One region of the Devosia oryziradicis genome, then DNA from elsewhere that is predicted to be linked to it. Evidence: predicted binding sites of a transcription regulator. Region 1 holds the regulator's gene; each other region holds the start of a gene.
The links. The regulator LexA, encoded in region 1, represses DNA repair genes until DNA is damaged. The targets are predictions, from matches to a motif close to TGTTCNNNNTGTGTTCNG.

Region 2: JI749_RS04675 (helicase-related protein) is a predicted target of LexA. The motif match lies at 2,708-2,725, and genes of this name have one in related genera.
Region 3: ruvC (crossover junction endodeoxyribonuclease RuvC) is a predicted target of LexA. The motif match lies at 2,374-2,391, and genes of this name have one in related genera.

The regions. Positions count from the first base shown of each region.
Region 1 is NZ_CP068047.1:2,236,657-2,246,796, forward strand. It holds gene JI749_RS11210 (SMP-30/gluconolactonase/LRE family protein) at 1-213, opposite strand, end outside; gene JI749_RS11215 (2-dehydro-3-deoxy-6-phosphogalactonate aldolase) at 210-821, opposite strand; gene JI749_RS11220 (2-dehydro-3-deoxygalactonokinase) at 838-1,761, opposite strand; gene JI749_RS11225 (IlvD/Edd family dehydratase) at 2,035-3,846, shown strand; gene JI749_RS11230 (cold-shock protein) at 4,065-4,277, opposite strand; gene JI749_RS11235 (hypothetical protein) at 4,655-5,011, opposite strand; gene lexA (transcriptional repressor LexA) at 5,011-5,724, opposite strand; gene JI749_RS11245 (molybdopterin molybdotransferase MoeA) at 5,832-7,034, opposite strand; gene moaC (cyclic pyranopterin monophosphate synthase MoaC) at 7,031-7,507, opposite strand; gene trpC (indole-3-glycerol phosphate synthase TrpC) at 7,507-8,319, opposite strand; gene trpD (anthranilate phosphoribosyltransferase) at 8,316-9,338, opposite strand; gene JI749_RS11265 (anthranilate synthase component II) at 9,335-9,934, opposite strand; gene trpE (anthranilate synthase component I) at 10,018-10,140, opposite strand, start outside.
Region 2 is NZ_CP068047.1:915,844-925,983, reverse strand. It holds gene JI749_RS04675 (helicase-related protein) at 1-2,606, opposite strand, end outside; gene JI749_RS04670 (flavodoxin family protein) at 3,560-4,651, shown strand; gene JI749_RS04665 (DUF3108 domain-containing protein) at 4,654-5,436, opposite strand; gene rpmB (50S ribosomal protein L28) at 5,650-5,934, shown strand; gene JI749_RS04655 (queuosine precursor transporter) at 6,197-6,883, shown strand; gene JI749_RS04650 (esterase-like activity of phytase family protein) at 6,991-7,992, opposite strand; gene cobT (cobaltochelatase subunit CobT) at 7,989-9,878, opposite strand; gene cobS (cobaltochelatase subunit CobS) at 10,029-10,140, opposite strand, start outside.
Region 3 is NZ_CP068047.1:1,200,110-1,210,249, forward strand. It holds gene JI749_RS06035 (TIGR00282 family metallophosphoesterase) at 1-424, shown strand, start outside; gene JI749_RS06040 (YebC/PmpR family DNA-binding transcriptional regulator) at 501-1,247, shown strand; gene JI749_RS06045 (GGDEF domain-containing protein) at 1,297-2,076, opposite strand; gene ruvC (crossover junction endodeoxyribonuclease RuvC) at 2,435-2,941, shown strand; gene ruvA (Holliday junction branch migration protein RuvA) at 2,938-3,555, shown strand; gene JI749_RS06060 (hypothetical protein) at 3,552-4,046, shown strand; gene JI749_RS17640 (AbrB/MazE/SpoVT family DNA-binding domain-containing protein) at 4,059-4,277, shown strand; gene ruvB (Holliday junction branch migration DNA helicase RuvB) at 4,281-5,318, shown strand; gene JI749_RS06075 (NUDIX hydrolase) at 5,315-5,824, shown strand; gene JI749_RS06080 (metallophosphoesterase) at 5,862-6,671, shown strand; gene JI749_RS06085 (YbgC/FadM family acyl-CoA thioesterase) at 6,668-7,063, shown strand; gene tolQ (protein TolQ) at 7,396-8,097, shown strand; gene JI749_RS06095 (ExbD/TolR family protein) at 8,099-8,545, shown strand; gene JI749_RS06100 (hypothetical protein) at 8,555-9,754, shown strand; gene tolB (Tol-Pal system beta propeller repeat protein TolB) at 9,808-10,140, shown strand, end outside.

The DNA.
Region 1 (10,140 bases):
GGCGAGGACCAGGGTGTGGTCGTCGACGACCGCTGCCGCGGCGACGGTTTCGTTGAAGAGCCAGCTGTCGGCGATCTCTCCAGCCGCGGTCACGGCAAAGAGCGTTTGCTCGTTGATGTCGAAAAAGAACAGCTGCTGACGGCCAGCATGCCAGATCGGGCCTTCACCCAGTTGGCACTGACAATCCAGTAGCAGGTGTGCGGTCTGGCTCATGCTGATTTTCCTGCGTCATAGGCGGCAACAGCGGCGGCGGCGCGCGCGGCAACGTCGGTCGCAGTCATGCCGGGCTTGTAGATGTAGGTGCCCAGGCCGAAGCCGGTGCAGCCGGCGGCGAAATACTCGCCGAAATTGTCCGGGTTAGCGCCGCCAACGGCATAGACCGGCATGTCGGCCGGCAGCACGGCCTTCATGGCTTTGATGCCCTTGGGGCCGAGCACTTCGGCCGGGAAAAATTTGAGGCCAGTGGCGCCGGCCTTGATGGCACGGAAGGCGTCGGTGGGGGTGAAGACGCCCGGATAGGACTGCATCTGCAGCCGCACCGTTTCCTCGATCACCTGCTTGTTGGTATCGGGTGAAACGATGAAGGTGCCGCCGGCGTCCGACACGGCCCAGACATGCTTCCTGCTGAGCACCGTTCCAGCACCGATCGCGGCTTCGTCACCCAGTGAATTTGAGGCCAGGGCGATTGACGTCAGCGCGTCGGGGGAATTCAGCGGCACTTCGATCATGGTGATGCCGGCCGATATCAACGTCTGGCAGACGTCCACCGTCTCGGCGGGCGTGATGCCGCGCAGGATGGCTATGATGTGTCGATGGTCCATTGGACGGAACTCCAGGCTAGACGGCAAAGCTGCGCGCGGCCTTTAGGCCGGCGAGCACGATTTCGGTGGCGTCTTTGGGCTCGCCGCGGGCGCCGATCATGGCAAGCACCTGAGCGTAGTGCGCGCAAAGCGCCGGAGAGCCGATCAGTGGCACGGCGGTGTTGCCGATCAGATGACGGTTGCTGCCAATCTCGGTACCGATCAACAACCCGGACAGATAGCCGGCACACCAATCGGGCTGGCGGCCAGACAGCAGCGAACTGGCGCGCACCTGGAACAGCGTACCGAGCAACTGCGCGGGATGCTCCAGGCCCATTGCGGCACCCGCGGCAAATCCCTCGGCGCGCCCGGGGCCGTCAAGATCGCCGTTCAACGAGTGGCGCAACACCGAGTGGGTGCGCAGCACCTCGAAGATTTCGCCGGTCATGGCCGTCGAGAAATGCTCGATGCGCGTGCCGGACAGTTGCGCCCATTTCGAGTGGGTGCCCGGCATGCAGACGATTCCCGAAAAGCCTGGGGTCAACGCCGCCAACCCCAGCAACTGCGTTTCCTCGCCGCGCATGACATTGTCGGCGCCGGCTTTCTGGCAGACCCCAGGGAGGATCGCCGGGGCAATACGACCGCCGGGCATGGCTGGACGCACCGCACCGTCCAGCAGGCCGCGCAGGTCGGTCGGCGCTTCCAGGTAAGGCGCTTCGAGCCAACCCTGGCGAGCCCCCGCCATGCCACAAATCAGCACGTCGAGGGGCGCCCCGGCGCTGGCTGGCTCCACACCCTCCAGCAGTTCGGCCAACGCGCCGGGAAATTCCTCGCGGGTCAGCTTGCCCATGCCCTTGGGGGAAGTCTTCTCGAACGCCACGGCGCCGTCCTGGCCGATACCCCAGGCGCGAAGGTTGGAGGTGCCCCAGTCGACGGCAACCCAGTCTACGATCTCAGTCAACGATATTCCTCACCGCGGCAGGCTCGACGCGGCGCGACCCTAAAGGCTGATGCCCGTTTCAGCCAGCGCGAAATTATGACCTAGAAGACTCCGGTTTGGCCGATCGGGTCCCCTCGTTTGGTAAGATTTTCGGAGCGCCAAGCAATATGAATGGGTGCGATTCTCATTTGTATGATTTTTTCCTCGGAATCGACTTCACTCTGGCGTAAGCCATGCTAGAACCGCTCCGAACGATGGGCGCGACGGCGCCCGCGGACCCAAGAGGAACATGACATGACTGCAGGTAATGGCCAGGGCGATGCGCCCAAGAAGCTGCGCTCGCGCGCCTGGTTCGACAATCCTGACAATCCCGATATGACCGCGCTCTACCTCGAGCGCTACATGAATTTCGGCGTGTCGCGCGAGGAGCTGCAGTCCAACAAGCCGATCATCGGCATTGCGCAGACCGGTTCGGACCTCAGCCCCTGCAACCGGCACCACATGGTGCTGGCCGAGCGCGTCCGCGAAGGCATCCGCGAAGCCGGCGGCATCGCCATCGAATTCCCGGTGCATCCGATCCAGGAAACCGGCAAGCGCCCCACGGCCGGCCTTGACCGAAACCTCGCTTATCTGGGCCTGGTGGAAGTGCTCTACGGCTATCCGCTCGACGGTGTCGTTCTTACCATCGGCTGCGACAAGACCACACCGGCCATGCTCATGGGCGCGGCTACGGTCAACATTCCGGCAATCGCGCTTTCCGTCGGCCCCATGCTCAATGGCTGGCACAAGGGTGAGCGCACCGGTTCGGGCACGATCGTGTGGAAGGCCCGCCAGATGATGGCGGCAGGCGAGATCGACTATCCCCAGTTCATCGAACTGGTGGCGTCGTCGGCTCCCTCAACGGGCTATTGCAATACCATGGGCACGGCATCGACCATGAACTCGCTTGCCGAGTCCCTCGGCATGCAGCTGCCTGGCTCGGCCGCCATTCCGGCACCCTATCGCGACCGCCAGGAAATGGCTTATCGCACCGGCAAGCGCATCGTGGACATGGTGCACGAGGATCTCAAGCCGTCCGACATCCTGACCAAGGACAACTTTATCAACACCATCGTCGTCAATTCGGCAATCGGCGGCTCGACCAATGCGCCCATCCATATCCAGGCCATTGCCAAGCATATCGGCGTCGAGCTGGAACTGCAGGACTTCCAGACCTACGGCCACAAGGTGCCGCTGCTGGTCAACCTGCAGCCGGCAGGCGAATATCTGGGCGAGGACTATTACCATGCCGGTGGCGTACCGGCCGTGGTCAACGAGCTGATGAGCCAGGGCCTGATCCGCGAGAACGCGCCCACGGTCAACGGCAAGAGCATCGGCGAGAACTGCCGCAATACACCGATCCAGGACGAGAAGGTCATCCGCCGCTTCGACAACCCGCTCAAGACCGATGCGGGCTTCCTGGTGCTGCGCGGCAACCTGTTCGACAACGCCATCATGAAGACCTCGGTGATCTCGACCGAGTTCCGCGATCGCTATCTCAACAACCCCGAGAGCCCGGGCGCCTTCGAGGGCAAGGCCGTGGTGTTCGACGGGCCGGAAGACTACCACCACCGCATCGACGATCCGTCCTTGGATATCGATGAAAATACGCTGCTGTTCATGCGCGGTGCTGGCCCGATCGGCTATCCGGGCGCCGCTGAAGTCGTCAACATGCGACCGCCTGCCTATCTGATCAAGAAGGGTGTCCATGCCCTGGCCTGCATCGGCGATGGCCGCCAGTCCGGCACGTCCGGCTCGCCGTCCATTCTCAACGCATCGCCGGAAGCGGCCGCGGGCGGCAACCTTGCCATCCTGCGGACCGGCGACCGGGTACGGATCGATCTCAACAAGGGTCAGGCCAATATCCTGATCTCGGACGAGGAGATCGCCAAGCGGCGTGCGGATCTGGAATCGATGGGTGGCTACAAGTATCCCAAGCACCAGACGCCGTGGCAGGAAATCCAGCGCGGCATCGTCGGCCAGCTGGGCGAAGGCGCCATCCTCAAGCCGGCAGAGAAGTACCAGCGCATTGCCCAGACCAACGGCGTGCCGCGCGACAACCACTGATCGCGCCGAAGCGTAACAAGGAGGGGGCTCGCGCCACGTGCGGGCCCCTTTGCTTTTCTTGCGCTGTATCGCCCATCCCCGTTCGCGGCTCTTCAGTCCAGACGAAGCGCTGGGGGCTTTCGGGCAGGAACCGGCCAAGGACAAACAAAAAGGCCACCGCTGGTTTCGCGATGGCCTCTCGTGAGCGGCGCCGAAGCGCGCTCGTCTTGCAATGGAGACTAGAGCAGGGTCAGGTTGGTCGCGGACTGCTTGCCGTCGCGGCCGGTTTCCAGCTCGTAGGTCACCTTGTCGTTCTCGTAGAGGCCCTGCAGGCCCGAACGCTGAACGGCGGAGATGTGGACGAAGGCGTCCTTGCCACCGTCTTCGGGCGAGATGAAGCCGAAGCCCTTGGTGGTGTTGAAGAATTTCACGGTGCCGGTGATGAGGGCCATGATAGGTTCCTTTATGCTCGTAACGAGCGGTTATCCGATGGCAACATGCCAAGGGGACATAACGTTCGCATGGTCGAGAAGGAAGCCACGGACCGGCTTGGCCGGCGTCAGGCAGCCGACTTAGGCTGAAAACGTATGGTACCTATGTGGCATGGAACGGATCGTTCTGCAAGATGGCCACCAGTAAGAGTTTGCAGATACTGCGCTTTACCGTTTCGGCGGCCCCAAATGCCAAGCAGAACCAGTCCTGCTCCGTCCTCAATAGTCTCGTTCGAACCATGCTGGCGGCGCAGAGCCAGAGCTGGTTGGGATCGCAAAATTCCGCAACGGTGGGCGCTCTTCGAGGCTGGCGACCCGTCGGCAAAGACAGCACTCATTCAGCGCAAAAGCGTCAGCCCGAATCCCTGGCCATCGCTGCCGATGGTCACCCAGCGACCGCTGACATCGCATTGCAGCAAGAGCGTGTCGTTGTTGCGAATGCCCACCACGGCGCCGACCGAAGACAATTCGCCCTCGAGCAGGCAGCCGATGACCGGCGCCCCGGCCTCGGCTTTTTGCCAGCCAGTGCCAGCCTGGCAGATGGAGACAGACTCACCCGCATTGATTCCAGCGCCCGGTGAAAAGGTCACGTCACCCACCCAGCAGCGGGTCTCCTTCACGCTTGCCTCCTGGGCGAGCGCAGGTCCCGCCGGCAGGGCCAGCAGCAGCAAGGCACCCAGCCAGGCGGCGCGCATCAATATTTCCGCAGCAGGCCAACCAGGCGGCCCTGCACCTTGACCCGGTCGGGTGGGAAGATGCGGGTTTCGTAGGCCGGGTTCGCCGCTTCGAGCGCCACCGTATTGCCCTTGCGGCGCAGGCGCTTGAGCGTGGCTTCCTCGTCGTCGACCAAGGCCACGATGATCTCGCCGGTCGAGGCCTGGTCCTGCTTCTTGATCAAGACGGTATCGCCATCAAAAATGCCGGCATCGATCATGGAGTCGCCGCGTACTTCGAGCGCGTAGTGCTCGCCGGCACCCAGCATTTCGGGCGGAACCATGATGGTGTGAGAGTGGCTCTGGATCGCCTCGATCGGCGTACCGGCCGCAATCCGGCCCATGACCGGAATGGCGACGGGTCGAACATAGTCCTCGGTCGCCGAAATACGCGAGGGCGGCGAAGCCACCTTGCCCAGATTGCCCTCGATGACCGATGGCTCGAAGCGCGCCTTGCGGCCGCCCAGCGACGGGTTCATCGAATCGGGAAGCTTGACTACCTCGAGCGCCCTGGCCCGGTTGGGCAGGCGGCGGATGAAGCCGCGCTCCTCCAGCGCCGTAATCAGCCGATGAATGCCCGACTTGGACGCCAGATCGAGCGCATCCTTCATCTCATCGAATGATGGCGGGATGCCGCTTTCCTTCATCCGTTCGTGGATGAACATCAGCAGCTCGTGTTGTTTGCGCGTCAGCATGGGCCCCTCGGGGAGAGAATCGGAACATAGGCAGAACGACTATATGTGTTCCAGTTATGTTCCGCAATATGCTTGCTGACGCACCAGTCTAGCGCCCAGTTGGACTGTCAGAACGCGTCGATGGACAGGGCTTCGATTGTGGTTCCCGCAGGTTGCCCCGGATCACCCTCTGGCTGGATGATCAACATGTTGGCGCCGCCCAGGGACGAGGTGTGTCCGCTGTCGGTCTGGGCGATCGGTTCGAGCTGCGGGCCGTTGGGCGTGTGCACGAGGCGGGCGCGCATGAAATGGCGTCGCGCGGTATTTGGCGGCGTTGCGGCGGCGAGCGGCAACCGCCAGGTTGGTGGTTCAGCGTATCCAAGCCAGCGGCGGAGAGCGGGCTTGATGAAGACGATCGCCGTGACCATGGCCGATACCGGATTACCCGGCAGGCCGAAAACCAGGGTTTTGCCACGGGTGCCAAACATCAGCGGCTTGCCCGGCCGCATGTTGATGCGCCAGAAGTCCAGGGTCACGCCCATCTCGAGCAGGAGCTCCTGGACGATATCATGGTCGCCGACGCTGGCGCCGCCCGTCGTGATCAGGATATCGAGGTCGCCAGCAAAGATGTCCGCCAGCTTCGAGCGCAGTTTTGCCCGCTCATCCCCGACGATGCCGTGATCATCAACGCTCTGCGCATAGGGGGAGAGCAGGGGGGCGAGGCCGTAGCTGTTGGAGGCGACGATCTGGTCGGGTCCCAGTGGGTCGCCTGGCAGAACCAGTTCGTCCCCAGTGGCCAGCAGGGCGATGCGCGGGCGCCTGGCGACGTTAAGTATGGCGCTGTTGGCAGCGGCAGCTACCGACAATTGCATCGCACCCATGCGTGTGCCCGGCGCGATCAGCTGTTGACCGCGCGCAAAATCGTTACCCCGCGGCCGCACGCTGTGACCGGGACGCGCGGGCGCCGTGAACGAAACATGGCTGCCGTCGACGAGGGCCTCTTCCTGCATGATGACGGTATCGGCGCCCTCTGGCACCGGAGCTCCGGTGAAGATGCGGACGGCCTCACCTGGGGCGACCCGTCCGGAAAAGCCGGCACCAGCCTGCGATGTGCCGATGAGGGAGAGGCGATGCCCCTCGACCACGTCGGCCGCCCGCAGGGCATAACCGTCCATGGCGCTGGCATGGAAAGGCGGCTGGTCGTGGGCGGCAATCAGGGGCTCGGCCAGAACCCTTCCGCCAGCCTGGGAAAGGGGCACCCGTTCGGCCGTTGGCGCCGGTACGCGCTGCAGGATGGCGGCAATGGCGTCGTCGACGGGAAGCAGGCTCATGAGCGGGTAAAATCGCCGGATTTGCCGCCGGATTTTTCGAGGAGGCACATGTCGGTGACGACCATGCCGCGGTCGATGGCCTTGGCCATGTCATAAAGGGTCAGGGCTGCAGTGGAGGCAGCGACGAGTGCTTCCATTTCAACGCCCGTTTGCCCCGTCGTTTCGGCCGTGGCGTGGATCAATATGGCGTCAGCACCATCGGCTTCGATGTCCACACTGACCTTGGTCAGCGGGATCGGGTGGCAGAGCGGAATGAGCTCCGAGGTTTTCTTGGCGGCCATGATGCCGGCGATGCGGGCCACCGCCAGGGCGTCACCCTTCTTGAGGCCTCCACCCATGATGGTGGCGACCGTTTCCGGTTGCCCTACTATACGAGCCTGCGCCACGGCGCGTCGACGCGTAACCGCCTTGTCACCGATGTCGACGATATGCGCCTCGCCCTTGGCATTGAGGTGGGTGAGGCCCGGGGCCATCAGCGCACAGCCTGCGGGGCGCCCATCAGCAGCGCGCGGGTGGCGGCCACGACGTCGTCCTGCCGCATCAGGCTCTCGCCGACGAGGAAGGTGCCGATGCCGGCCCGCTGATCCAGCATGACGACGTGGTCATGATTGACGATGCCGCTCTCGCTGACCAGAAGCGTGCTCTTGGGGATGCCGACCGCCAGGTTGATCGATGTTTCGAGGGTCGTCTCGAAGGTGCGCAGATTGCGGTTGTTAATGCCGATGAACTCGGCCCCGAGCGCCAAGGCGCGATCGAGCTCCAGCTGGTCGTGCACCTCGACCAGGGCATCCATCTTCCATTCTTCGGCCGCGTCCAGCAGGTAGCGGGCCACGTCGTCGCCGACGGCGGCGAGAATGATCAGGATGCAATCGGCGCCCCAGGCCCGGGCTTCGGCGACCTGGTAGGTCTCGAAGAGGAAGTCCTTGCGCAGCACGGGCAGTTGCGTGGCGGCGCGGGCTTCGATCAGGTAGCTCGGCGAGCCCTGGAAGCCGGGACGGTCCGTCAGGACCGACAGGCAGGCGGCGCCGGCCATTTCGTACGAGCGGGCAATCTCGGCCGGGTCGAAATCGGCGCGGATCAGGCCCTTGGAGGGACTGGCCTTTTTCACCTCCGCAATCAGGGCATAATGCCCCTGCGCCCGCTTGGCCTTGATAGCGCGTATGAAGCCGCGCGGGGCGGGCTGGTCATGGGCTTGCGCGACCACTTCCGCCCATGGGCGCATGGCCTTGGCAGCGGCGATCTCCTCGCGCTTATAGGCTTCGATCTGCTGGAGGATGTCGCTCATGGCTCGCGTCCGTTCGATACCGCCACGAGGCGGGCGAGTGTCTGTTTGGCTTTGCCGGAATCGATGGCGGCGCGCGCCAGGGCAATGCCGGTGTCTATTGTGTCCACGCGATCGGCCACAAACAAGGCGGCGGCGCTGTTGAGCAGCACGATATCACGATACGCCCCAGGCGCGCCGTCGAGCAGCGCGGTCATGGCGCGTGCGTTGTCGGCCGGGTCGCCGCCGCGCAGGTCGTCCAGCGTGGCGCGCGGCAGGCCATATTGTTCTGGCGTGATCTCGAACGTCGTGAGGCTGCCGCCTTCGATCTGGGCGATGTGCGTCGGTCCGGTCGTGGTGATTTCGTCAAGCCCATCGCTGCCATGCACCACCCAGGCCTTGACGGCGCGGTTGGCCAGCAGCGCCGCGGCAACCGGCTCCACCCATTCCTCGGCATAGACGCCGAGCAGATAGCGCCGGACGCCAGCCGGGTTCGATTGCGGACCCAGCAGATTGAACAGGGTCCGCGTCCCCATTTCGCTGCGCGAGGGACCCACATGCTTCATTGCGGGATGGTGCATCGGCGCGAACATGAAACCGATGCCGGCCGTGTCGACGCTGGCGCCGATTTCAGCCGGCGTGAGATCAAGTTTGACCCCCAGGGCCTCGAGCACCTGCGAGGCGCCCGATTTGGACGACAGGGCGCGATTGCCATGCTTGGCGACTGGCACTCCGCAGGCCGCTACGACGATGGCGCTGGCGGTGGAAATGTTGAGCGTACCGGCCTCGTCGCCGCCAGTGCCGACGATGTCGACGGCGTGCTCCGGCGCCGATACCGGGATCATCTGCTCGCGCAGGATCGAGACGGCGGCGGCGATTTCCACCACCGTTTCGCCCTTGACGCGCATACCCATCAGGAAGGCGCCGATTTGGCTGGGCGTGGCTTCGCCGGCCATGATGGTGCGCATGACGCCGCGCATTTCTTCGCCGGTCAGGTCCCTGCGATTGGCGATCTTGTTGAGCGCTGCCTTGATGTCCATCACGCCGCTCGCTTCTGGTTGAAGTCGCGGGCCAGGTTCAGGAAATTCTGCAGCAGGGCATGGCCGTTTTCGCTGGCGATGCTCTCGGGATGGAACTGCACGCCGTGCACGGGCAGGCTCTTGTGCTGCATGCCCATGATCAGGCCGTCATCGGTGGTGGCGGTGACCTCCAGCACATCGGGCAGAGTGTCCTGCTTGACGATCAGGCTGTGGTAGCGCGTCGCCTCGAAGTCGTTGTTCAGCCCGCGGAACAGGCCCTTGCCGGTATGGTGGATTTTGGACGTCTTGCCGTGGACGAGATGCGGCGCCCGGATCACATCGCCGCCCATGGCCTGGCCAATGGCCTGATGGCCCAGGCATACGCCCAGAATGGGTACCTCGCCCTTGAAGCGGTCGATCAGTGCCAGGCAGATGCCGGCCTCGTTGGGCGTGCAGGGACCGGGCGACAGAACGATCGCCTCGGGCGCTATGGCGGCAATTTCGTCGAGGGTGATCTTGTCGTTGCGGTGCACGGTAATGTCGGCACCCAGTTCGCCCAGGAAGTGGACAAGGTTGTAGGTAAAGCTGTCGTAGTTATCGATGACGAGCGTGCGGGTCATTTATTGGCTCCAGCGCGGCAATGGGAACAGGTTCGGTGGTTAGAACCAGTTCCGCCATCGTTGTTGAAAGGTTGACTGCGCCGTCATTGCCCGATCCTCGCCTCGCCAGCATAGCGTAGCGCTTCCTCGGCGGCGCTGAAAAGGGCGCGGGCCTTGTTTTCGCATTCGAGCTGTTCGAGTTCGGGCTTGCTGTCGGCGACGATGCC
Region 2 (10,140 bases), 1.3 Mb from region 1:
ACGGTGGTTGCCGGAATATCAGCATCCAGCGCGGGCGCGACATCGGCAGGCACGGCCTCGACCGGGGCTTCGGCCACGGCATCGGTGCTGACGGGATTTTCGGACAGCACTTCCTCCAGCGCGGGCGCTTCGGCCGTCGCTTCGGAGGCCGCGGCGGGCGCCGGCACCTTGGGGATGCGCTTTACGCGATAGCCCAGCGAGTTGAGGATGGATGCAAAATCCTCGCCCGAGCAACCCAGCAGCGACGTCATTTCCACCGTAACGCGGAAGCCGTTGCCTTCGGCAGCACCGGCCGGCAACTCGCCGGCATAAGGCCGGCTGGCATCCAGCGCGATCAGCGGGCGGATGATATCGGCGAGGCGCTCAAGGATGTCGACACGCACGGCGCGCCGACCGGCCACCTTGAAACCGGCAATCTCGTAGAGCCGCGTATCGACTTCCGGATCGACCACGAAGCTGGTGCGGCCGCTGAGCACGATGTGCGGAATATCCGTCACGCCGGGCTGGCGCACGCCGCCATGCTTGAGCGCGAACAGGATCAGCGCCAGTTCGCGCGGCGCGGGCTTGAGCGAGAGCGGCAGGTAGATGTGATAGGCACCGAACTTGATGCCCAGCTTGCGCATCTTGCCGCGCACGTCCTGGTCCAGGTTTTTGACGTCGTCGGCGACCTGGCTGCGCGGAATGAGCCCCAGGTGTTCGAACAGCTGGTAGGCGATACCGCGGGCCGTGCCTTCCAGATCGGCCGGCGCTTCCAGCGACATGACGCTTTCGAGCACGGTGTTGATGTGGTGGCGCAGCCAGAGGCTGAGGCGCTCCTGCACGCGTTCGAGATCGGTGCCGGTGAGCGTTTCGTCGGCCAGCATCAGGATACGGGGGCGATAGAGCGCGTCGCCCTCGATCAGTTCGGCGACGATATCGCCCTTCCAGCGCAGGCGGCCATCGGTGGCCAGCACGAATTCTTCGTTCGGCGCCCCGGCCAGGCGGTCGGCGCGATTGTGAATTTCGGGCGCCACCACCTGATCGGCTGCCGCGCGCAACCCCTTGATGTCAGCGTCGCCGTCATTGCGCGCCAGGGTGAAGCGGAAGCCTTCGAGCGTGCCGATGAGATGGCCTTCCAGCCGCACTTCGCCACGTTCATTGATCTCGGGAGATGCCATACGTTTGTCTTTCAGATGACGCAGCAAGACGCTGGTGCGCCGGTCGACGAACCGCTGGGTTAGGCGCTCGTGCAGCGCATCGCTCAGCCGATCTTCAATATCCCGGGTCTTTTCGCGCCAATGTGATGGGTCTGCAAGCCAGTTTTTGCGATTGGCGACAAAGGTCCAGGTCCTGACCTGCTTGATCCGGTTACTAAGCGTATCGATATCGCCGCTCACATTGTCGCAAAAGCGCACCTGCTCGGCAATCCAGTCCGCATTGACCTTGCCGCGCTTGACTAAGTCCGAGTAAATCCGGGTGACGATTTCGCCGTGATTGGCCGGAGAAATCCCCTGATAATCAGGGATTTGGCAGCAATCCCACAGCAGCCGCGCTCCATCGAGACCGCGCGCCAGTTGCCCCGCCTCGTTGCGCGACACGAATTCGAGCGCCTGCTGGTCCTTGGCCATGGGCACGCGCGTGAGGCTGCGGTGTTCGGGCACGGCATCAAGGCTGTTTTGCAGCGCCGCGATGGAGCTGAAATCGAGCTGGCTGTTGCGCCATTGCAGCACTTTGACGGGATCGAAGTCGTGCGTTTCGAGCTGAACGACCAGTTCTTCGTCAAATGCCTCGGTGCCGCCGGTCACGCCAAAAGTGCCGTTGCGCGCATGGCGGCCGGCGCGCCCGGCTATCTGGCCGATTTCGGCTGGCGTGAGGTCGCGGGTGATCTTGCCGTCGAACTTGCTGTCATCGGCAAAAGCCACATGGTGAATATCAAGGTTGAGCCCCATGCCGATGGCATCGGTGGCGACCAGGAAGTCGACATCGCCGTTCTGGTAGAGTTCGACCTGGGCATTGCGCGTGCGCGGGCTGAGCGCCCCCATCACCACCGCCGCGCCGCCGCGCTCGCGCCGGATCAATTCGGCGATGGCATAAACCTGCCGCGCCGAGAAGGCTACGATCGCCGAGCGCGCCGGCTGGCGTGAGATCTTCTTGGACCCGGCATAGGTCAATTGGGAGAAGCGCGGCCGGTCGATGATATCGGCATGCGGCAGCAGCTTCCTGATGATCGGGGCCATGGTGGCCGAGCCGAGCAGCAGCGTTTCCATGCTGCCGCGGGCGTTGAGGATGCGGTCGGTAAACACATGGCCGCGGTCGAAATCCACCGCCACCTGGATTTCGTCTATGGCCACGCAATCGACACGGATATCCATGGGCATGGCTTCGACCGTGCACACCCAGAAGCGCGGCTTGGGCGGAACGATCCGTTCCTCGCCCGTCACCAGAGCCACCGCCCCCTCGCCCACCCGCTCGACGCAGCGATGGTAGACCTCACGCGCCAGCAGCCGCAGCGGCAGGCCGATCATCCCGGTGGGATGGGCCAGCATGCGCTCGATGGCAAAGTAGGTCTTGCCGGTATTGGTAGGGCCAAGAATCGCCTTGACCGACTGGGGGGGCGCGAAAGTCATTGCCGGCAATGTAGGGGTTCGGAGCGCAGGTTGCGAGGGTCACAACGCCGGTGTCCCGGGAAAGGACGCATTGTGGCGGTTTTGCCATCCAGCTTAACACATGGAACAGGATGGGAACGAAACGGCACCGAATCGGCGCGACTCAGCAAATCCCGCTTCGTTCACCACTATGGCTGGTGGTGCATTCGCGGAAAGAACACCAGCCTGGCGCCGAACCACTTGCCGGGACGAGCTTTCGGCCTCAACTCCGTTCAACTTCCTTGCCATTCCGTGAATTCCGCTGGGAATCAGCGACATGTAAACGGGTGGTAAAGGCGCCCAAGACCCGATTTTTCGTGCGGTTTACGGGCCACCGGGCGGCTCGCCGGAGATTGGCGCCGGTCGGTTGACGAAGTTTGCCATTGACCGTTCCAGAATGAAACGCCCGCTCGGGCGATAGCGGACTTCTGTTCCGGCCTCTATTCCCCGTTCGCATGACACGCCATTGCCCCAGGACGTCCTGATGGCACGCGCGGTGGCTGACAGCGGTTGCTGTCCAGTTTTGGTGCAGTTTCAGTGCGTCGCTACCTTGGGCGTTAAGCCAGGGATCAAAACCGGAACGAACCGGGTAGGAATCGGGCGACCCTGCCGATTGTGGCTTTGTTCACCGCTGCATCTGGTGGCCACACCCAGCTGGACCTACAAGGCCTCTTGATCCGAATGTCTTCCCGGCACGGATTGGGCAAATCCGGTTCATCTTGGTTGGCAACGCGTAAACTTGATCGCGATTCCAGCGATTGTGACCGGAGCCTTGCGTGAAATTTATGCGGGCCTTGGCACCCGTTAACACCTAGCTACCCGCCAGTTGCGGCTTTGCCCGGACGACGTTGGCAAAAAACCCGTTGACCGTGCCATCACGGCACAGTGCCGGAACTTTGCCACGCCGCCGCCATTGCCCGACGACGGAGACACCCATGCAACAGCCCGAAGTCCTGACCGCGCCCGAGCCCCGAAAGGGCATGCCCGATCCCACCCTCGCCAAAGATGAGTTCAAGGCCCGCTTCCTCAGCCAGTATGTCGACCCGGCCTTTGCCGGACTCGCCGGCGAACTCGACCGCATTGCCGAGGTCGCTTGGGACGCCTATGACAATTCCCGCAAGGCCCCGCTCACACAAAAGGCCGGCCCCGGCTACGCCGATCCCGACTATGACCTGGCCGAGGACTGGATCGCGGCCAAGGCCGCCATCGACCGCGCCCAGGCCGATTACGAGAGCGGCGACCGGCCGCAGCGCGTCCTGCTGGTCAACGGTTCCTCGCGCAGCGAGCACACCTGCCCGGGTGAGATGAGCAAGTCATATCGCCTGATCCAGATGGCGTCGGAGGTGCTCGAGGAAGGTGGTCTCGACACCGAGATCCTCGACCTCAGCCGCACCACGTCCGAATATGGCCGCAACATCCATCCCTGCAAGTCCTGCTTCTCGACGGCGGCCCCGCTCTGCCACTGGCCGTGCTCCTGCTATCCCAACTATTCGCTCGGCCAGACCCAGGACTGGATGAACGACATCTACCCCATGTGGGTGCGGGCGGACGCCGTGATGATCATCAGCCCGGTCAACTGGTACCAGGTCGCCTCCCCGCTCAAGGCGATGATGGACCGGCTGGTCTGCGCCGATGGCGGCAATCCCGACCCCACCCTCACCCAGGGCAAGAAAGCCGCACTCGCCAAGCAGGTCGAGCTCGATGGCTGGGACTATCCACGCCATCTCAAGGGAAGGTTGTTCTCCGTGGTCGTCCACGGCGATGTCGAAGGCACCAAGGACGTTCGCCGTTCGATTTCGGACTGGCTCAAGTTCATGGAACTGGCGCCGGCCGGCCCGCTGGCCGAACTCGATCGCTACATAGGATATTGGGAGCCCTACGCCACCAGCCATCAGGCCTTGGACAAGGACCTGGCCATGCAGGGGGAGGTGCGCAATGCGGCCAAGACGCTGCTCGATGCCGTGCTGTCGCATCGTGACAAAGCGCAGATTCCAGGCAGTGAACTGCACCCGCCGCGGCAGAAATAGGCCTAGAAGTCCATCTTGGTCAGCACCATGCTGAGGTCACCCATATTGGTGCCCAGCAGGACGCGATAGGGGATGAAATAGCCGGTCTCGCCCAAGGGCGCATACCAGATGACGATGCGGTCGCTGTCGGCAAGGTAGTTGGTGATCTCGGAGCTGGTGAAATGCCCCGAGACGGGGTCGTAGTCGACCGTGCACAGCACCACCGGCCCCTGGTAGCCGGTGCGCGCCGAGGTCGCTTCGTCGTCGCCGGCATAGCTCATGGCGATGTTGAAGCGCTCGACCCCGGTGAAGATCTTGGCCTGGCGCTGGCAAAGGCTCTTGTCGAGCCCGTTGCCCTTGAGCACGAAGGCCGAGAGGAAGTCGCCCACTCCCGTCAGGTGGCGGCGCTCGATTGGCACGCGATCGTAGTTGTCGATGATCGGCGGATCGACCTTGAAGGCCGACACATCCCGCCCCGCAAAGGAGACGTCGACCGTAAAGGTCTCGCCATTGGCCCGGGTGGTGAGGTCGAACTCGTCGGCAACCAATGCCGTGCCCGACGAGCGCCCCACTGAGCTGGCCTTGGCGGTGCCGCTCGCCACCAGTGAGCCGAGCCCGGCGACATTGGCGGAAAGATCGAGCGCGTAGCGGCTGCCGGTATCGCTCAGGTCAACCGTCATGGCCGCAACATTGATGCCGCCCAGCGTCAGGACATAGCTGGCCGAGGCGTCCACCTCGGCGGCGCCTGCGGGGTGGCTCAGGAACAGGGCCAGCGCGGCCAGGGGAGCAAGACGGAACGGGGTCAAGACGACAGCTTCTCTGCATGATGCGAATCAACGCTTGGCTCGAAATTGCCTGCGCGACAGGGCCCATGCAAGGCGCTCGCGGGCGTTTGAGTCCCGCTTGCCTTGACGCGGACGCCCATTTTCTCTAAAGACGCGCCAGATTTCACAACAATCGAGGCCCGTCGCGGACTTCTCCGCCACGCAGGACCTTTACACAAAGTAGGATATCTCAAGATGGCACGTCGCTGCGAACTCACCGGTAAGGGTGTGATGATGGGCAACAATGTTTCCCACGCCCTCAACCGTACCCGTCGCCGGTTCCTTCCGAACCTGGTCAACGTCACCCTGATTTCGGATGCCCTGAACCGCCCGGTCAAGCTGCGCATCACCGCTGCCGCCTTGCGTTCGGTCGAGCACCGTGGTGGCCTGGACGCTTTCCTGCTCAAGCAGGACGATGCCGATCTGTCGCCGCTGGCGCAGGGCATCAAGAAGGAAATTCGCGCCGCTCTGGCCGCGTAATTCCCGACTGAATTCGATAGTGAACCGCGTGGAGTACGCTCCGCGCGGTTTTGTTTTTTGGGGGGGCGATTTCTCACCCACCCACCGGCCGTCACCCTCGGGCTTGACCCGAGGGGGTTACACTTGCCAGGGCCGGTAAGTGCAGAGCCCTCGGGTCGAGCCCGAGGGTGACGATCGAGTCGGTGGCACTTCCGCTGCCAACTCTCTAGATGCTAGCGCCCCGGTCTCATGCCGGACCGCGCATACATTGAGGTGCATTCTGATGCTTGCTCGTCTCCTGGCGGCAATTGCCGCCATGGTCGTGGTCGTTGCCGCGTCCAATATTCTGGTCCTCTACCCCTTCCAGTTCCAGCTTGGCGGCGTCAATCTCGCCGACCTGCTGACCTGGGGCGCCTTCACCTTCCCCTTCGCTTTCCTGATCACCGATCTCACCAACCGCTATGACGGCGCCCGCAACGCCCGTCTCGTTGTGCTGGTGGGCTTCCTGGTTGGCCTGGGCTGCTCATTCTACCTCAGCTACAATCCTCTGCCCTGGAATGCCGGTGGCGCCGCCGCCACCACGCAACGCATCGCACTGGCTTCCGCCACTGCATTCGCCGTCGGCCAATTGCTCGATATCGCGGTCTTCTCCCGCCTGCGGGCCAGCTCGGCCTGGTTCCTGCCGCCGCTGGCCGGCTCGCTATTCGGCTCCATCATCGACACGACGATCTTCTTCACCATCGCCTTTGCCCCGGCTCTGGCAGGCATCGATGCCCTGTTCGGCATGAGCGACAATTCGCTCGGCTTCCCAGCCCCCTGGCTGGGCGTTGGCCCCGAAGTCCCGCTCTGGATTTCGCTCGCTTCGGGCGATTTCCTGGTCAAGTTCCTCGCCGCCCTGGTGCTCCTGGCACCCTACCGCGCGCTGATGGGCAAGCTGATGCCGCTGCCGCCCGTCGGCGTGCGGGCCTAGCCCCAATCTTACCCATCCACTGCGTTCCCTCGGGCTTGACCCGAGGGCCACTCGCCGCTTGTACCGGATTGACCGCGTTGCCCTCGGTTAAGCCGAAGGAACTCGCCTCACAGCGCTGGAAGTGCAAATTCCAGCAGCAGCGTCCGCTGCCAGTCGTTGAAGTTGTTGTCCGAGCCGATCAGGATCCGCAGCTCGCCATCGGGCGTGGTGTGCACCGCCAGCGATTCCATGTTGTCGATGGTTCCACCGGCAGCCGACAGCAGCAATTCGCCGACCATCAGGTGGTCGGGGCGCACCTCGGCGGCCGGCACCCGGCGCAGGTTCATCACGAAGTTCAGCATGGAAACGCCGCGCTCGAGCACCAGCAGGTCGCCATTGGGCAGGAAGGCGCAGTCGGTCGGGCTGACCACCGGGCTGTCCTGGTAGGACATCGGGCCCTTGTCGTTCTGCCCCAGCAGCCAGCCACGATGATTGCCCGCCTCGTCCAGCGCTTCCTCCGCCAGCAGCAGGGTCGATCCGGCCACCGGCGAGGCGGCCGGCGCAATGCACAGCGCTTCGAGCGATTCGTTGGTCCTGAGGTCGCTGAGCCAATCCGGGATCGTCACCTCGCGCGCCGCGCCCCCGGGCACGGCGTCGGTCAGCGCGAAATCGGCGACCCGCGTCAGGTGCTCGAAGCCGACCCGCACCGCCGCCGGTACGCCGTCGCGATAGACGGTATCGACGGCTTCCGCATCCTTGGCATATTGGCGCGGCAGCACGTCGCCCTTGGAATTGCGCATCGGCTCGACCCGCGTCCCGATAAAGCCGAACAGGCGCCCCGCATCGTCATAGGCCAGCCGGCCGCTGACGAAATTGCCGCGGTCGCTGACAAACACAGCCTGCTGGTCCGGTCCGGTCATGGTGAGGCTCGATAGCCCGCCGAACGTGTCGTCCTGGCTGACCAGCGCGATGCCGCCGCGAAAAATCAGGCTGCCGGCCGGCTCGTCGATATGGCTGTCGCCGAACTGGGTGATCGGGCTGGCGCTGACCGTCACCTCGACGGCGGCGGCGGCGGCGGGGAGGCTCCCTGCCAGTGCCGCCACGACGATGGCAGCCCGGCTCCAGTTCATCCGCGGCTCCGCCTGCGGGACTGGGCCGGCATTTCCTCGTCGAACAGCGCCGCCAGCTCGTCGGTCAGCGCCCCGGCCAGTTCCTCGGCATCGAGCAGCGTCACGGCGCGGCGGTAATAGCGCGTCACGTCGTGGCCGATGCCGACCGCAACCAGCTGGATGGGCGAGCGCGTTTCGATGTCCTCGATCACCTGCCGGAGATGGGCCTCGAGATAGTTGCCGGCATTGACCGACTGCGTCGAGTCATCCACCGGCGCGCCATCGGAAATCACCATCAGGATGCGGCGGGCCTCGGGGCGGGCCATCAGGCGCTTGCGTGCCCATTCCAGCGCCTCGCCGTCGATATTCTCCTTGAGCAGGCCTTCGCGCATCATCAGGCCCAGGTTGCGCCGCGCATGGCGCCATGGCTCGTCGGCCGCCTTGTAGATGATGTGGCGGATGTCGTTGACGCGACCAGGATTGGGCGGACGGTTGGCTTCAAGCCAGGCTTCACGCGACTTGCCGCCCTTCCAGGCGCGGGTGGTGAAGCCCAGGATCTCTACCTTGACGCCGCAGCGCTCCAGCGTGCGGGCGAGAATATCGCCGCAGATGGCCGCAATGGTGATCGGTCTGCCCCGCATCGAGCCCGAATTGTCGATCAGCAGCGTCACCACGGTGTCGCGGAAGTCGGTGTCGTTCTCGACCTTGAAGCTCAGCGCCTGCATCGGGTCGGTGACCACGCGGGTGAGGCGCGCCGTGTCCAGCAGGCCCTCTTCGAGATCGAACTGCCAGCTGCGATTCTGCTTGGCCATGAGGCGCCGCTGCAGCTTGTTGGCCAGCCGTGCCACGGCGCCGGCCAGGTTTTCCAGCTGCTTGTCGAGCAGGCTTCTCAGCTGGTCGAGTTCGTCGGGCGGGCACAGCTCCGCCGCCTTGACGATCTCGTCGAACTTGGTGGTGAACACCTTGTAGTTGAACTGGTTGGTCAGCTGGGTGCCGCCATCCTTGGCCGGCGGCGGCATGGGCGCGTCTTCGCCGGCTTCGGCGGCCGCATCCTCGTCGGTATCGGCCATGTCCGATTCGAGGCCCTCGACATCGCCGGTTTCCTCCGACTCGCCGGCCTGTTCGTCCTGCTCGCTGTCCTGGCTGTCGTTCTCGCCTTCGCCCTGCTCGGGCGCCTGGTCGGAGCTGTCGCCCTGTTCGGGCTCCTGGTCCTCGCCCTCTTCCTGGTCGGACGAGTCGGGGTCATCGAGCTCGCTTTCCGGCACGAGGTTGAGATCGCGCAGCAGCATCTTGGCGGCGCGCGAGAACTCCTCCTGGTTCTCGTAGCGGGTCAAAAGCTCATCGAGCGATTTGCCGCCCTTGTCCTCGATTTCCTTGCGCCACAGGTCGACCAGGGCGTGTCCCGAAGGGGGCACCGGGACGCCCGCCAGCTTCTCGCGGAGCAACAGGCCCAGGGCCTCGGCAATAGGCGCATCGGTCTTGTTGTCGACCTCGGCGAAATTGGCGCGAAACAGCCTGTCTTCCAGCATCTCGCCGATATTGCCGACCATGCCGGGCATGCGGACGCAGCCAAGGGCCTCGACCCGCGCCTGTTCCAGCGCATCGAAGGCCGCGCGGGCCACCGGATCCATGGGCGAGCGCTTGCGATGGGTTTCGGGGTCGTGGCTGGCCAGCCGCATCGCCATGGCGTCGCCCTGCCCGCGGGCAATGGCGATGTCGCGCCGCGTCGGCAGCCGCGGCAGGTTGGCCAACCGCGCCTTGTCGCTGGTGAGCAGCGGCCGGTCGGAGGTGAAGGTCACCTCCAGGTCAGCCTTGGCGCCGATCGCGCGCACCGTCGCGCCCATGGCGGATTTGAACACCTGGGTCTGGTCGGGCTTGTTGGCTTTGCTGCGCGGTGGTTGTGCCATGCTGAATGCTCGTCGGTTGGGGGAAGGCCCCCTCACCCGCCGCTGCGCGGCGACCTCTCCCCCAAGGGAGAGGTGAGAAACGCCGAACCCCCTGCACCTCGCCCTTGGGGGAGAGGTCGGCCCAAAGGGCCGGGTGAGGGGGCCTTTAACTTACGCCGTGACCGCCAAGTTCGCGGACGACTCCGGCAGGTCTTCGCCGAACACGCGCTGGTAGAATTCGGCCACCACGGGGCGTTCGAGCTCGTCGCACTTGTTGAGGAAG
Region 3 (10,140 bases), 1.0 Mb from region 1:
CGTGGAAGCGGCGGTGGCTGCCTGTCCGCTGGGCGAGCAGGCCGATGCCATCATTGTCGATTTCCATACCGAGGCGACTTCGGAAATCCAGGGCATGGGCTTTTACATGGATGGACGGGTGAGCCTGGTGGTCGGCACCCACACTCACATCCCCACCTCGGACCAGCGCATCCTCAAGGGTGGCACGGCGCTGATGGCCGATGCCGGCATGTGCGGCGATTTCGATTCCATCATCGGGGTCGATCCCGAGGAGCCGCTCAACCGGTTCCTGACCGGCATTGCCAACGGCCGCTTCACGCCTGCCGAGGGCGAGGCGACCTTATGCGGGGTGGCGGTCGAGACCGACCCGCGCACCGGGCTCGCCGCCAAGGTGCTGCCGGTGCGTATCGGCGGCACGCTGGCGCAGGCATTGCCCGAGTTCTAGCCCGCTTCACAAGTGGCCCCGGCTTGCCTATAACGCGCCACCACAATCCAGCATTCTTATTCGAGGGGAGTGACCGATGGCCGGCCATTCACACGCCAAAAACATCATGCACCGCAAAGGCAAGTCCGACGCGGCGCGCTCCAAGGTCTTTTCCAAGCTGGCGCGAGAAATCACCGTCGCCGCCAAGCTGGGCATGCCGGACCCTGCCTTCAACGCCCGCCTGCGCCTTGCGGTGGCCAATGCGCGCGCGCAGTCCATGCCCAAGGACAATATCGACCGCGCCATCAAGAAGGCATCGGGCGGCGACGGCGAGAACTATGACGAGATCCGCTATGAGGGTTATGGCCCGGGCGGCGTCGCTATCATCGTCGAAACGCTGACCGACAACCGCAACCGCACCGCCTCCAACGTCCGCTCGTATTTCTCCAAGAATGGCGGCGCCATGGGCGAAACCAACTCGGTCGGCTTCATGTTCGACAAGGTGGGCGAAATTACCTACCCGCTGAGCGCCGGCTCGGAAGACAAGGTGATGGAAGCCGCCATCGAGGCCGGTGCCGACGACGTCGAGAGCGACGAAGAGGGCCACTACATCACCACCAGCTTCGAAGCGATGGTTGAAGTGGCCGCGGCGCTAGAAAAGGTGCTGGGCGAGGCCGAGTCGGTCAAGGCCGTGTGGAAGCCGCAGACCAATACGCCGATCGACGCCGAAAAGGGCGCCACGCTGATGAAGCTTATCGCGACGCTCGAGGAAGACGACGACGTGCAGAACGTCTATTCGAACTTCGAGATGAGTGACGAGGACGCGGCCAAGCTCGAAGCCTGATGCCGTGACGGCCTGACACGCGGGCGGTGCCACCAGGCGCCGCCCTTTTTCATGCGCTGCGGCGGAGGTCGATCACCGGATGGTCGTTGACATGGACGACGGTCACGCGATTACGCCCGGTCTGCTTGGCGCCATAGAGGCGCTGGTCGGCGATCCGGAACAGTTCGGAAAAGCCGGCGGGACCTTCGAAGGCGACTCCGCCAATGCTGACCGACAGCGTACGCTGTTGTCCGTCGGGCGCAAAGACCGCCAGGTTTACCGAGCGGCGGATGCGCTCGGCGATCGCTTCGGCACTGCGCTGGTCGACATCGGGCAGATAGACCCCGAATTCCTCGCCGCCCATGCGGCCAACAAGGTCGCCCGACCGAAGAATGGTGCGAATGGAGCGGGCGATGATGGTCAGGGCTTCATCGCCGGCATCGTGGCCGAAGAGGTCATTGATCGACTTGAAATTGTCCGCATCGATCATCAACAGCGCGCCATTGGTGCCATGCGGTCGTTGCGCCAGCAGGGTGCTCACCCTGTTGGTGAAGGCGCCCCGGTTGAGGCAGGCGGTCAGGCTGTCGGTTCGCGCGACCAGTCCCAGCCGCAGATTGGTGATCGCCAGGCCGCGTACACGCAGGCTCATATAGAAGAACAATGGCAGGCCCAGCAGCACGGGGAGCGTGACTGCACTGATGATGGAGCGCTGCAATGCCGCCGAACCCAGATCGCCGAACATCAGCGCGTTGAATGTCACCGAGACCAGGACACAGGCCCCGGTACCGAACAGGGTCCAACGGCCAACGCTGGACCAGCTTTGCAGGGCAGTCAAAGTCTTGGAGGGCATCATTGCAATTCTCTGGGCTTTGAATGGAGCAGTCAGGCGGCGCGGGTCTCCCGGCGTCCGCAGATCATGGCCATGCGGCCGCAGCCGAGGACGTCGGTTCGGGTGAAATGCCGGCCGTGCCCGCGCCCGCACCTGAGATGGGTGGACGGCTGCCCAGCCCGGCTGGCTCCGGAAGGTCCAGATAAAGGTCCATCATGACTCGCCTCTGCATTCCCGCCTGGACCGTAAGGGCGACGACTTGAAGATGGTGTTTGCGTGATGCGCGCGATTTTATCTATCTGGAGTTTCCCCAGCCATCGTTGCCATTTTGTTCACATCGTGCTTGGTAGGTTGGCAGCGCGTGCTTAAGGATAGGTGCATGAACTCCGCCACCCGAATCATCGGCATCGATCCAGGCCTGCGCCGCTGCGGCTGGGGTGTCATCGAAACTCTGGGCAACCGGCTGACCTTTGTGGCTGCCGGCACGGTGACGCCGCCGGTGGACGGTTCGCTGGGTGAACGACTGGCCATCCTTTTTGCCGGCTTGGGCGAGGTCTTCGATCGATTTGCGCCCGAGGAGGCGGCGGTGGAGGAAACCTTCGTCAATGCCGGAGCGCGCTCTGCGCTGATCCTGGGCCAGGCGCGCGGCGTGGCGCTGCTGGCGCCGGCGGCGCGCGGCTTGCTGGTCGCTGAATATGCCGCCAACCTCGTCAAGAAATCGGTGGTCGGCACCGGCCATGCCGACAAGGGACAGATTCAGCTCATGGTCAAGACATTGCTGCCGGCGGCCGATTTCAAGGGTGCCGACGCCGCCGACGCGCTGGCGATCGCCATATGTCATGCCCACCACCGCGTTTCCAACCAGCGGCTGAGGGCTCTGGCATGATCGGCAAGCTCAAGGGGCTGGTGGACAGCTTTGGCGATGACCACGTGCTGATCGATTGCGGCGGCGTGTGTTACGAGGCCTTCTGCTCCAGCCGGACATTACAGGCTTTGCCGCGGGTCGGGGAAGCGGCAGTGGTGTTCATCGAAACTATCGTGCGCGAGGACATGATCCGCCTCTACGGCTTTTCGAGCGAGGCGGAAAAGGGCTGGTTCAACCTGCTGATGACCGTGCAGGGCGTCGGCGCACGCGTTGCCCTCTCTATCCTCTCGGTGCTGTCGCCCTCCGAACTCTCGAGCGCCGTGGCATTACAGGACAAGGCGATGATCGGCCGCGCCAACGGGGTCGGTCCCAAGCTCGCCGTGCGCCTGGTTACCGAGCTCAAGGGCAAGACGCCGGTCGGACCCGGCATTGACGCCGGCACGCTGGGGCTGCAGGCGGCCCTGGGTGAGGGCGTGGCGTCGTCGGCGATCACCGATGCCGTCTCGGCGCTCACCAATCTCGGTTATTCCAGCGCGCAGGCTTCGGCGGCGCTGGCGAAGATCGTGGCGCGTGAGGGCGACGGGGTGAAGACCGAGACGCTGATCCGCATGGGACTGCGGGAGCTGAGCAGTTGAGCGGAAACGGTCGGCGCAGCATATTTTTGGCGTTCATTTTGCTCGCCAGCTACCTTTGGATCGGCAGTGCCATCTTGGCTGGGGTCTCCGCCCTTCTGCACTGGCTGGTAACCCCACCGGCTAATCGTCCGGGGTTTGACTTTGCCATCTATGCATCCGTTGCCGCGATAGTGTTGCTGGCCTTACTGGTGGTTGCCGCCATTGTTGCGTCAATCTGGTTCGTTGCAATTCGAATTCTGATACGCCCAGCCAACAAAGCCACGCTGTGGCGACACGTATTGACTGCTGCGACTGCTGCCTTGATCCTGTTGGGGGCAAGTGTGGTTCTGGTCCTGGTCGCTGGTCGGAGCACTGACGGAGTCGGCCAAGGTTATCTCGGACTGATGTTGGCGGTCCCTGCGGCGTGGGTCCTGACGTTGCCAGCGCTCGCTGTGGCGTTCTATCGGCACTGCCGACCGCTTGGTCTGGAGCCGCTGTTTTCCCATGACTAACTGGAGGCAAGAGTGGCAGAACAAAGAAGGCCAGTAGAGCTATTCAGGCTCCTGCCCAGCCATCTTTCGAATGCTGAGGGTGCCCTGACCATAACCACCCTATGTGTTTCGACCCGCGGTCGAATTACAATACCAGCTGCTATCCGACACGAGTTGGGCCTGAAGGGTGGCGACAAGCTTAGGTATTTGGCCCAAGACGACGGGTCATACGTTGTTGAATTGGTATCGTAGTTCGTGACCCTCACTTCTCCCGCCGCCGGTCGTGACGATCCGCTCGACGTCTCCCTGCGCCCGTCCGGCTTTGCCGATTTTGTCGGCCAGGCGGCGGCGCGGGCCAATCTCGAAGTCTTCATCCAGGCCGCCAAGCAGCGCGGTTCGGCGCTCGACCATGTGCTGTTCGTCGGGCCGCCTGGCCTCGGTAAGACCACGCTGGCGCAGATCATTTCGCGTGAACTCGGCGTCGGCTTTCGCGCCACGTCCGGCCCCGTCATCGCCAAGGCGGGGGACCTGGCGGCTTTGCTCACCAATCTCGAAGAGCGCGATGTGCTCTTTATCGACGAGATCCACCGGCTCAATCCGGCGATCGAGGAAGTGCTCTATCCGGCGATGGAGGACTTCCAGCTCGATCTGATCATCGGCGAGGGCCCGGCGGCGCGCTCGGTGCGCATTGATCTCGCCAAGTTCACCCTGGTCGGCGCCACCACCCGCGCCGGCCTCCTCACCACGCCGTTGCGCGACCGCTTCGGCATTCCGGTGCGGCTCAATTTCTATACGCCCGAGGAACTGGTGCAGATCGTGCAGCGCGGGGCGAGGCTGTTGGGCATGCCGATGGCGCCCGACGGCGCGATGGAAATCGCCCGTCGTTCGCGGGGCACGCCGCGTATTGCCGGGCGACTGCTGCGCCGCGTCACCGATTTCGCCCTGGTCGAGGGCGCCAGTGAAATCGACCGTAAGCTCGCCGACAAGGCGCTGTTGCGCCTCGACGTCGATGCGCGCGGTCTCGACCAGCTCGACCGGCGGTACCTCACCACCATTGCCGACTTCTACAATGGCGGGCCGGTCGGCATCGAGACGATTGCCGCCGCGCTCAGCGAGCCGCGCGACGCCATAGAGGAAATCGTCGAGCCTTACCTGATCCAGCAGGGCTTCATCCAGCGCACCCCGCGGGGTCGCATGCTTACCGGCATTGCTTTCCAGCATCTGGGCAAAGTGGTGCCGCAGGGTTTTGTCGGGCTCCAGGCGAGCCTGTTCGAAGAACCGGAGGAGGAGTGACCGGCCCGCGCACCATGCTCAGTTTTGCGGCGGATGGCACGCGGTTCAACTATCGCGTCGCCGGCGCCGCAATCCGTGACGGCCATGTGCTGGTCGACCGTGAGAACGACGACGATTATTGCATGCTGCCGGGCGGCCGCGTCGAAATGGGCGAAGCCAGCAACGTAGCGCTGGCGCGGGAGATCGAGGAAGAACTGGCCATGCCAGCCACGATCGGTCCCCTGCTGTTCACCTATGAGAGCTTCTATGGTCGCGAGGGCGAGCGCTACCATGAACTCAGCTTCATCTACGCGATCCAATTGCCCCCCGACATCCGCCCGGGTGGGCCGCAGCGCTTCCTGGTTCGTGAAGACGAAGGCAAGCTGCTGCAGTTCTCCTGGCTGCCATTGGACGGACCCGCACTGAGCCAGGCGCGGTTGATGCCACCCTGGCTGCCGGTCCGGTTGCGGACGCTGTCGGGCATGCCGGAGCATGTGATCTTCCACGAAGCGGGGGCGACCTGGTGATCCCGGCGCGCACCAACCAAGCGGGGAGTTGGCTGGCATGACCCATGTTGCGCCCTATGCCCCCCGCCTCCACGGCTGGACCGATGCCCTGGCATTGCGGGTCGTGGCGCTCAGCGATTTCCATGCCTGTGCGCCCTATATGGATGCGATCCGGCTGCGCAATATCGGCCGCGAGGTTGCCCATCTGGCACCCGACCTCATCGTGTTGCTCGGCGACTATGCGTCCGGTCCCCGGTTGAGCTGGCCACTCGCGCCAGAACACTGGGCGGCGGAACTGGGCGCCTTGAGGGCCCCGCTGGGCGTGCATGCCGTGCTGGGCAACCACGACTATGACGGCTATGTGCGCGAAGATCTCAAGCGAGGACCGGTGGCGGCCGAGCGGGCCCTCGAGGCCGCGGGCATCCCGGTCTATACCAACCGGGCCGTCCGCCTGGCCCATGCCGGCCAGGGATTCTGGCTGGCGGGGCTTGGCGACCAGTTCGCCTTTGCCCAGGGCGTGCGCGGCTTTGGGCGAGGCCTTGGTGTGGACGACCTCGATGCGACGCTGGCGCAGGTGGATACCGACGAGCCGATCATCCTGATGGCGCATGAGCCGGACCTGTTTCCCGACACGCCGGACCGTGTGGCGCTGACACTGTCCGGGCATACTCATGCCGGGCAGATCAGGCTTTTCGGACGGACGCCGGTGGTGCCGTCGCGCCATGGCAGCCGCTATGCCCATGGTCACTATACCGAGGGCCGCAAGCAGTTGATCGTCAGCGCCGGGCTCGGCTATTCGGGCGTGCCGCTGCGCATCGGGACAAGGCCGGAAATCGTGCTGATCGAGTTGGGAGGCACGCGCCGATGAGCGAGTATCACTTCCCGGTTCGCATCTATTACGAGGACACCGATTTTTCGGGCAATGTCTACCACGCGGCCTATCTCAAGTTCTTCGAGCGCGGCCGCACCGAGTTCCTGCGCGGCGAGGGCATCCATCATTCCGAACTGGCCGGGCAGGGCATCGCCTTTGCGGTCCGATCCATGGAGATCGCCTTCGACGCTGCTGCCCATATCGATGACCTGCTCGACGTCACCACCGAGGTGGCGGCCATAAGCGGCGCAAGGCTGACCCTCAGGCAGGCAATTTTGCGTGATGGCGTGGCGCTGACGCGGGCCACTGTGGTGGTGGTTGCCATCAAGACGTCGGGCGGACCGGCGCGGATGCCAAGGGCGATACTGGAGCGCTTTGCCGGGCGATAGGTCTTGCGCTCGCACCTCTTGACCTCTCCCTTCGGGGGAGAGGTCGGCGCGTAGCGCCGGGTGAGGGGGCCTGTACTGGGTGAGGCGCTGGGGGAAGGCCGCCTGCCCCCGCAAGTCCACCTCTCCCCTAACGGGGGGTGAGTACCCCGACTCTCTTTGTTAACCTCTCCTTGACCATAATTGCGGCAAAGCGAACAGGTGTTCGGTTGCGGGGGCCCAAGGGTCCCGTTCTCCGGGCATTTCTCTTAATTTTGACAGATTTCGACCCCATCGCCTGATGCTTGAGGGTCGGGTGCAGGAACCGGGCCGAAAAGGATCACTACATGGAAGCCGTGGACGCTGTGGGGGCCGTTGCTCCGCACGCTGATTTGTCCATCTGGGGCCTGTTCTGGGCCGCGGACTGGATCGTGAAATCGGTGATGCTGGGCCTGTTGGGTGCCTCGATCTGGTGCTGGGCCATCATCGTGGACAAGACCATCACTTATCGCCGCACCAATAGCGAGATGAACAAGTTCGAGCGCACGTTCTGGTCCGGCCAGTCGCTGGAAGAGCTGTATCAGCAGCAGGCCGAGAAGCCGACCGGCGGGCTGGGCGCGGTGTTCGTTGCCGCCATGAAAGAATGGAAGCGCAGCCACGAGCAGAACGCGGCCAGCTTCGTGGGCATGCAGCAGCGCCTCGACAAGGTGCTCGACGTCGCCATAGCGCGGGAGAGCGAGCATCTGGAAAAGCGCCTCGGGTTCCTTGCCACCATCGGTTCGGCCGGCCCGTTCATCGGCCTGTTCGGCACGGTCTGGGGCATCATGAATGCCTTTACCGCCATTGCAGCCTCGTCCAATACCAGCCTGGCCGTCGTCGCCGGCCCGATCGCCGAGGCGCTGTTTGCCACGGCTATCGGCCTGGTCGCCGCTATCCCGGCGGTCATCGCCTACAACAAGCTCAGCTCCGATGCCGGCAAGATGATCGCCCGGCTCGAAGGCTTTGCCGACGAATTCTCGACCATCCTGAGCCGCCAGCTCGAAGCGCGGAGCCGCTGACATGGGCATGGGTGGCGTATCGGCGGGCGGTGGAGGCGGCGGGCGCCGTCGTCGCGGCCGCAAGAGAGCGGTGATGAGTGAGATCAACATCACGCCGATGGTCGACGTGATGCTGGTGCTCCTGATCATCTTCATGGTGGCGGCGCCGATGATGACGGCCGGCGTGCCGATCGACCTGCCCAGTTCAGCCGCAGCGGCCATGCCGAACCAGGCCGACCCGATCACCGTGGGCGTGACCCCTGAAGGCGCCGTGTTCATCGACGAGACGCCGGTGGCCGAGGCAGACCTGGTGGCACAGCTCAATGCGCTGGGTGTCAATGGTGCGGAGGACCGCATCTTCCTGCGCGGCGATACCAGCGCCAATTATGGTGCGGTGATGCGCGTCATGGGCCTGTTGTCGGCTGGAGGTTTCTCCAAGATCGGCCTCATCACGCAGCCGGAAGAATAGTCCAGTCCGATGCGTACCGGCGTAACCGTCTCCATCGTTGCCCACGTTGCGGTGCTGGCCATCGGCCTCATCAACCTGGGCTTTGCGGAGCCGTTGACGCCGGTGGTGGAATCCATCGCGGTCGATCTGGTGCCGATCGAGGAATATGCCAGCCTCCGTGCTGGCCAGCTCGACAGCCAGGTCGTCGAGACCGACACGCCATCCATCGTCGAGGACGACCAGCCGGCGGAGATCGCCGAGCCGACCGGCAATACCGAGCAGGATCAACCGACCCCGTCGCCGGCCGACATACCCACTCCCACTCCGGTCACCAATGCGGCGCCTGCGCCGCAGCCCACCCCGGAACCAGATCCCGTGCAGGAACCCGAGCCCGAACCGGAACCCGCGCCGGAGCCGGCACCAGAACCCGAGCCAGCACCAGAGCCCGCACCGGCGCCCGAGCCTGTACCGGAACCCGAACCGGTCGTGCCGCCGGTGCCCGCGACACGTCCCGAGCCGACGCCCGAGCCGGTGCCGGAGCCTACCCCCGAGCCGGTGCCGGAGCCTACCCCCGAGCCCACGCCGGAACCGACTCCGGAGCCTACCCCCGAGCCGGCGCCCGAGCCCGAGCCCGAGCCGGCAACGCCGGCCGTTGCTGCGCCGGTGCCCGCATCGCGCCCGAGCAATCTGACCCAGTTGCGCGAAAAGTTTGCGGCCGCCGAGGCGGAGCGCAAGAAGCGTGAGGAAGAGGAGCGCAAGCGCGCGGCAGCGGCCGAGCAGCCGACCCCGACACCGGCCCCGACGACGCGACCAGATCCGGCGCCACTCGATGCCGCACTTGCCGACGACATCTCGGCCATCATCAACCGCGACAACACCACCGGCGCCACCACGGGGCAGGGCGGGTCGCCCACGCTCGGCGACACGACGGGCACATCTGCAACCTTGAGCCAGACCGAGATCGGCGCCTTCGTCGCCAAGATCAAGCAATGCTGGAACCTGCTGCCCAACGAGCAGGCGAGCGGCGTCGAAATCGTGGTCAACGTGCGGCTCAACCAAAACGGATCGCTCGCCAGCCTGGCGCAGATCGTCTCGATGAGCCAGCAGCCGGAAGCAATTACCATCGCCCAGAAGGCCGTCGCGGCCGTCAACAATTGCGGGCCCTATGACATGCTGTCCGCCGCCAGCTACGACCAATGGCAAAATATCAACGTCACCTTGCGTCCGTGACCAAAATCGCCGCCTTTGCCTTCTAGAGGCATGGCCAGGAAATGGAGACTGAAATGACCCTGATCACCCGGCGCAATGCGCTTCAGCTCGGCCTCGCCGGTGGCTTGGCAATGGCCATGGCGCCGCGAGCCTTCGCCCAGCTCAATGTTACCGTCGAGGGCGCGAATTTCCGTCCATTGCCGATCGCCATTCCTAATTTCGCATCGTCGGATCCCGCCTTCGGCGCCGAAATCGCCAATATCGTGCGTGCCAACCTGCAGCGCTCGGGCCTGTTCCTGCCGCTCGATCCGGCCGCATTGCCGGTGCAGGTGGGCGACGTCAATGCGACGCCCGACTTCAACACCTGGCTGACCGTCAATGTCGACGCCGTGGTCATGGGTGCCGTC